Regions from separate parts of the Falsiroseomonas sp. HC035 genome, predicted to be linked through region 2. Evidence: predicted binding sites of a transcription regulator. Region 2 holds the regulator's gene; the other holds the start of a gene.

Region 1 (3,405 bases), on a different contig from region 2:
GGGTCGCGAGTCGGCTGGCCGGTGCCGATCGCGATCTCCTGCACCACCCCATCCACGCGCCAGGCCAGCAGCGACAGCCGGCGCACGCCGCGGCCGGTGCGGCGCAGGGTCTCCGCCAGATCGGCCAGCAGCCGGTCGAGCGCGGCCTCGATCGCCGGCCGCGTCACGATCGGCTCCAGCAATTCGATCGCGGAGGCGAGGTCGGGCGGCGGCAGCACCGGCTGGATGGCCTGCGGGCGGTGGCCCGTCACCGCATCCAGCGCGTCCAGCAGCTTCTGGCCGAAGCGGCGTGCCAGCGGGCCGCGTGGCTGGTCCAGCAAATCCCGCACCCGGCGCAGGCCGAGTCGCGCCAGATCCTCCCGCATCGCCGCGTCCAGCCGCAGCGCGGGGCCGAGCGGCAGCGGCGCGGCCAGCGCCGGCTCGATGCCGGAGGCGGCGATGGGGTTGTCCGTGCGGGCACGGGCCAGGGCGGCGGCGGTGGCAGCGGCGCCGGCCACGGCGCCTTGCGGTGCCAGCCCGGCGCGACGCAGCCGGGCCAGCGCATCGGCCAGCAACGCGGCTTCCCCACCCCACAGATGGTCGCAGCCGGTGGTGTCGAGGATCAGCCCTTCCGGCGGATCAATCGCCGCGAGCGGCGTGTAGCGGCGCGCCCACAGCGCCAGGGCGCGCAGCGCGCGCGCATCGGCCTCCCGCGCCGCGGGGCGCAGCAGCAGGTCGGGCGTGATGGCCTGGGCATCGGCCAGCGCCTGGCCCGGGCTCAGCCCAAGTTCCGCGGCGGCCGCGTCCACGGCGACCAGCAGGCGGCGGCTTCCCATGGAGTCCCAGGTCGCCAGCGGACGGCCCGGCAAGTCCGGCTCCGCCCGCCGCAGCCGCGCGATGGCCAAGTCCGGCAGGTGCAGGGCCAGGAAGCGGCGAGTCGTGTCAGCTTCCATCAAGCGTGACCTGTGCCCGCCAAAGGCGGGCGAGCGCCCGAAGGGGCGCCGCGGCCCATGCCGCGCAGCCAGGTGCGCGGAGGCGCACGCCGGCGATTGAGGCAGGATTCAACATCATCTCCGGGCGCGCCGGGTGCGGGTCGGCTCGGCCGACACCTCCGTCTCCTCCAGGTCGAGCGCGCCGGAGGCGGCGCGCCAGGTGACGGACCATGGCCCGTCCGGCTTGCCGCCGCGGGCGCGCAGCAATTCCAGCTGCCAGCGCGGATCTTCCAGCCCATGCCCGGCGCCGCCGGAGGGCAGCGGCGCCACGCGCCAACTCGTGGCCGCCGCGCTGGGGTCCGGGTTCGGCAGGTCCGGCCGCAGCACCAGGCCGAGCGCGCCGCCGGTCTCGGCGGCCAGTTGCAGGCGGCGGGTCGCGGTCAGGTCCAGCCGGGCCGGCGCCTCCCACCCCGTGGCCAACAGCGCGCCGGTGACGGCGGGGCAGCGCAGCGCCTCCTCCATCGCCCACAGCGCATCCGCCCAGCGTTCCGCCCGCACCAGCACCAAATTGGCGGGAGACAAGCCGCAGCGGGCGAGGCCGGGCGGCCAGGCCTGAAATTCGTCCCGGTCGGTGGCGATCCACAGCACCGTGCCGCCGCTGCGGGCCAGCAGCATGGCGCAGAAGGCGGCGGCGCTGCCGGGGCTGGTGCCGGCCACCTCATGCATCGCGGCGCGCGCCAGCCCGCCGCCGGGCAGCGGGATGCCGTCGCACACCGGCACCGGCGCCATGCCATGCCTGGCACGGCCGCCACCTTCCAGCCGCGCCACGCGCGCACGCAGCGCGGCCAGTACGGCCGCCTGGTCGAGCGGGGCCGAATCCGGCGGAGGAGGAGGAGTCTCGGCGGGCTGCATCGCGCCGACGATGGCCGAGCGATCCGAACAAATCAAGAACAACCAGGGCGACAAAAAGTCATCCTGCGCGACGGGGTTGCCGCGGGGGATGCGGCGCGGCGGGCATCGCGCTGAAACCCCTGGCATCCCGGCCCGCCACCGGGCCCTCACATTTTTTCGCGCCCTTCACGGCGGGCGGCAAGCCGGCCCAGCTTGTCAGGCCTAGCCGATCTGCAGGCTCTGCAACGCCTCCTCGAGCTCGGCGAAGCTCGGCATGGAATGCGAGGGTGCGGCCTTGCGCCCGGCTTCCACGGCCACCTGCGGCGCATTGCCGTGCAGATGCGCGACGAGCACGGCGCGGATCACCTCGTAGTATTTGCAATCCTCCTCGATCACGCCGTTCAGCCGCGACGCCATCGGCCCCATCACGCCATAGGCCAGCAGGATGCCGAGGAAGGTGCCGACCAGCGCGCCGCCGATCATGCCGCCGAGCACGGCGGGCGGGCTGTCGATGCTGGCCATGGTCTTGATGACGCCGAGTACGGCGGCGACGATGCCGAGCGCCGGCAGCGCATCCGCCGTGGTCTGGAAGGTGTGCGCCACATGCAGTTCCTCCGCCCGCACCTTCTTCAACTCCTTGGACATGATGTCCTCGATCTGGTGCGGATCGTCGGCGTTCATGCCGACCATGCGCAGATAGTCGCAGATCATCGCCACCGCGATCCTGTCCGCCATGATCTTCGGGAACTTCTGGAAGGCCGGGCTTTCCGATGGCTTCTCGATATGCGCCTCCAGCGCCATCGCGCCCTTGGTCTGCGCCAGCCGCACGAACCAGTACAGCATCGACAGCAGGTCGACGTATTCATGCTTGTGGAAGCGTTCCCCCTTCAGGATTTTCCCGAAGCCTCCGAGCGTGTGCTTGATGCCGGCCACGCTGTTCGCCATCACGAAAGCGCCGATCGCGGCGCCGCCGATCATCATCATCTCATACGGCAGCGACTTCAGGATGATGCCGAACTTGCCGCCGGCAATCATGTAGCCGCCGAACACCATGGCCAGCAGGAAGACCAGGCCGCCGATCGTCGTCATGGCGCGGCCACCTGCGGTACGGTGCGCGGCGTTGGGGGATTCTCGCGCAGCAGCGTGATGGAGACGCGGCGATTGGCCGCCGCGTTCGGCGTCTCCGGCAGCAGCAGGTCACGTTCCGCATTGCCGGTGACGCTGCGGATGCGCGCCACCGGCAGGCCGGCCTCCGTCAGCAGCCGGCGCGTGACGTTGGCGCGTTCCGCCGACAGATCCCAGTTGGAGCGGTCGCCGCCGCCGCGGAACGGGGTGGCGTCGGTGTGCCCGGCCACCGCGATCTCGTTCGGCAGCCGCGCCACCACCTGCGTGACCCGCGCCAGCAGGCCTCGTGCGCGGTCGTTCGGCGCGCTGCCGCCGAGCGCGAACATCGGCTGCCGGTCGGCGTCCAGCAATTGGATGCGCAGCCCCTCCGGCACCTGTTCCACCAGAAGCTGCTGCGCCAGTTCCGCCAGCAGCGGGTCCTCCGCCACGGCGGCACGAATATCCTCCGCCGCCCGCTCGAAGGCCTCGCGCTCCCGCC
Region 2 (3,405 bases):
GGTGCTGCCCATCGTGGCGGATGATCGGGATGCGATCGCCGCCGCCGCCACGGCCTCCCGCGGCTGCGACCTGCTGGTGACGACGGGCGGCGCCAGCGTGGGCGAGCATGACCTGATCCAGGCAGCGCTCGGCCGGGACGGCTTTGCGCTGGATTTCTGGAAGATCGCCATGCGGCCGGGCAAGCCGCTGATCTGGGGCCGGCTCGGCGCCACGCCGGTGCTGGGCCTGCCCGGCAACCCAGTCTCCGCCCTGGTCTGTGGCGTGCAGTTCCTGCTGCCGGCACTCGCCGTGCTGTCCGGGCTGCCGCCCGCGGCGCCGCGCACCATCCTGGTCCGGGCCGGCGCCGACCTGCCGGCGAATGACCGCCGATTCGATCATTTACGCGCCACGCTCGGCACCGATTCGGACAGCCACATCACTGCCACCCCGTTTCCGCAGCAGGACAGCTCCATGTTAGCCAATCTGGCGCGGGCAGAAGCGCTGATCCTGAGGCCGCCCTTGGCGCCGGCCCTGCCCAAGGGGGCCGAGGTGCCGGCCATCCCATTGGGCCAGTTCGGCATCTAAGCCCCGCTACGGCGCGTTTTTTGGCAAGAGCCGCGAAAAAGATTTGACGGCCTCGCAGGAACCTACATAGAACATCCATGCCGGTTGCCCGTTTGTTCGGCACCCCGTGGTCCCCCGACCGGCTGGAGAACGCCATGCTGACGCGCAAGCAGCACGAGTTGCTGATGTTCATCGACAAGCACCTGCGCGCGACCGGCTTCTCGCCTTCCTTCGAGGAGATGAAGGACGCGCTGCGCCTCAAATCCAAATCCGGCATCCACCGCCTGATAACGGCCCTGGAGGAACGAGGCTTCCTGAAGCGCCGCGCGCACCGCGCCCGTGCGCTGGAGGTTGTGCGCCTGCCGGAAAACGTCGCGCCGCGCCGGGCCGATCCCGGGCCGGCACCTGCTCCGCCATCCTTCACGCCGAACGTGATCCGGGGCCATTTCGCGCCGGGCCTTGCCGGGGTGCAGAAGGCAGCGAACGAAGCGGGCTCTGTCGCCCTGCCGCTGTATGGTCGGATTGCTGCCGGCATGCCGATCGAGGCGCTGCGCGACACCTCGGCCAGCATCGACGTCCCGGCCGCGCTGCTGAGCGGCGGCGAGCATTATGCGCTGGAGGTGGCTGGCGATTCGATGATGGAGGCTGGCATCCTGGACGGCGACACGGTGATCATCCGCCGCGGCGATACGGCCGACAGCGGCGCGATCGTGGTGGCACTGGTCGATGACCAGGAGGTCACGCTGAAACGCCTTCGTCGCAAGGGCAATTCGGTGGCGCTGGAGCCTGCGAACCGCGCCTACGAGACGCGCATTTTCGGGCCGGACCGGGTTCGGGTTCAGGGCCGGTTGATCGGCCTGCTGCGCCGCTACTGAGCCCTCAGTAGGGGTCCCATTCGTGGCGGCGTGCCGCACGCCAGGCGTGCAGCCGCTGCCACGCTGCCGTGGCGACGACACCGCTCAGAATCCCGGCGACCAGCATCCATGCCATGTCCATGACTCGCGTCCTTTCCGCCCTTCCTGTCCGGGCATCCTGGATCTGGCCCGGCTAAGGCATGGTTAACGCGATCCCGTATCGACGGTTGCGCGCGGCAGGTCGGAGGCGCGACCTGGCATCGGGACCGGCGGCACCCAGGGGCGGTCGCCTCGCAGGCCGCGGTCCGTGCGGATGACGGCCGCCGTGCCGAGCCAGGCGGCCTGGGCGCCGTCGCGCCACATCGCGAACCGGTCAATGGTGACGCCGCTGCGGCAGCGCGGCTCCATCGCCTCGAGCGCCACGACCAGCGCAGCGTGGCCGCAGGCCTGTCCGGGGTCCAGGGGCGGCATACGCTCCCCGCGCCGCGCCGGTGGCCCCCGTAGCAGCACGGCGACGGCGCTGCCGGGCCTTGGCTGGAAGCGGCACGCTGTCGGCGTGCACGAAATGGCGCCGCCCGCGACTTCCCCCTGTCCCGGCAGTGCCAGCGCTTGGGTCGCGCCCATCGCGCGCAGCATGTTGTCGCGCGCGAAGTTGCGGGCCCCCGGGACGCGGTAGAGGTAAATCCCGTCCGCCGTGCGCAGCGCCACCAGCCGGGCGTCGCTGGACACCAGCAGGTCCGGCGGTGGCGAGACGAGACCCGCCGCCAGGCCCGCCAGGATCACCGGCACCCCGAACAGCCGCAGACCGCCGCGCCACAGGCACAGCCAGCAGAATCCGAAGGCCGCCAGCGCCAGCCCCCAGCCCGGCAGTGGGGGCATCGCCGGCGCAGCCCCCGGCATGTCTGCGACCAGACGCGCCACGAGCAGGATGCACTCAACCCCCCATCCCATGGCCCAGAGCGGCCAGTCCTGCAGTCCGATCGGCAGCGCCAGCACCGCCGCCAGCGCGGCCGGCATCACCAGCAGGGAAGTCAGCGGCACCGCCACCGCATTGGCCAGCACCCCGAACACCTGCAACCGCCCGAAGTGGTGCAGGCCGGACGGGGCGGTGGCCGCGCCCGCCAGCAGGGATGTCAGCACCAGCCCTGCCAGCAGCAGCAGGCCGCGCCGCCACCAGGCGCGCCGGGGCTCCAGCCGCGCCAGCCAGGGCCGCAGGGCGTCATGCCCGGCGATCAGCGCCAGCACCGCGCCGAAGGACATCTGGAAGGATGGCCCCAGCACTTCCGCCGGCGCCACCACCAGCACCGCCGCGGCGGCCATGGCCAGCACCCGCAGCGACAGCGCCCTTCGCCCGGCGAGCAGCGCCAGCGTCATCAGCGCCGCCATGCCGAGGCAGCGTTGCATCGGCACCTGCGATCCGGTCAGCAGCATGTAGAATGCCCCCGCCGCCAGCGCCCCCACCGCCGCCACGGCCTTCCCCGGCACCCGCAGCGCCACCCAGGGCACCAGCGCCAGGCCCGCCCGCAGCACGCCGAAGACCAGCCCCATGACGATTGCCATGTGCAGGCCGGACACCGACAGCAGGTGCGCCAGCCCGGAATCGCGCATCGCAACCATGGCCGGCTCCGGGATGCCGCTCTGCGTACCGGTGATCAGCGCCGCGGCCACCGCGCCGGCTGCGCCGGGGATCGCCGCCGTCACCGCCTGTTCGAGCCGCGCCCGCAGCCGTGCGAGTTTCTCCCCCTGCCCCGGCTCCACCGCCGCTGGCCCGAGCGCGAAGCCCGACCCACCCAATCCGGAAAAAAACGCGGCGCGCTGGAAGTCATAGCCGTCCGGCACCACCGGCGCCCCGGGCTCGCGCAGCAGTGCGCGCACGGTCAGCCGGTCGCCCGCCTCCGGCCGCGCCGGGTCGTCGCGCCGCAGCCGCAGCCGCACCGGGCGGGCCAGCGGCGCCGCGTCATCCAGCCGCGCCGCCGCAAGCGTCACCCGCACCCCCTCCGGCAACGG

The links. Region 2 encodes LexA, which represses DNA repair genes until DNA is damaged. Its sites were predicted from a motif close to TGTTCTANNTANGTTC; they were not measured.
Region 1: the regulator LexA is predicted to act here: its motif matches at 1,849-1,864, upstream of ACLF3G_RS17370 (ImuA family protein).

Annotation. Positions count from the first base shown of each region.
Region 1 is NZ_JBNXUN010000008.1:23,971-27,375, reverse strand. Features, by position in the region: gene ACLF3G_RS17375 (Y-family DNA polymerase) at 1-932, opposite strand, end outside; gene ACLF3G_RS17370 (ImuA family protein) at 1,047-1,823, opposite strand; gene motA (flagellar motor stator protein MotA) at 2,025-2,891, opposite strand; gene ACLF3G_RS17360 (flagellar motor protein MotB) at 2,888-3,405, opposite strand, start outside.
Region 2 is NZ_JBNXUN010000009.1:62,431-65,835, forward strand. Features, by position in the region: gene ACLF3G_RS18755 (molybdopterin molybdotransferase MoeA) at 1-565, shown strand, start outside; gene lexA (transcriptional repressor LexA) at 700-1,419, shown strand; gene ACLF3G_RS18765 (ComEC/Rec2 family competence protein) at 1,603-3,405, opposite strand, start outside.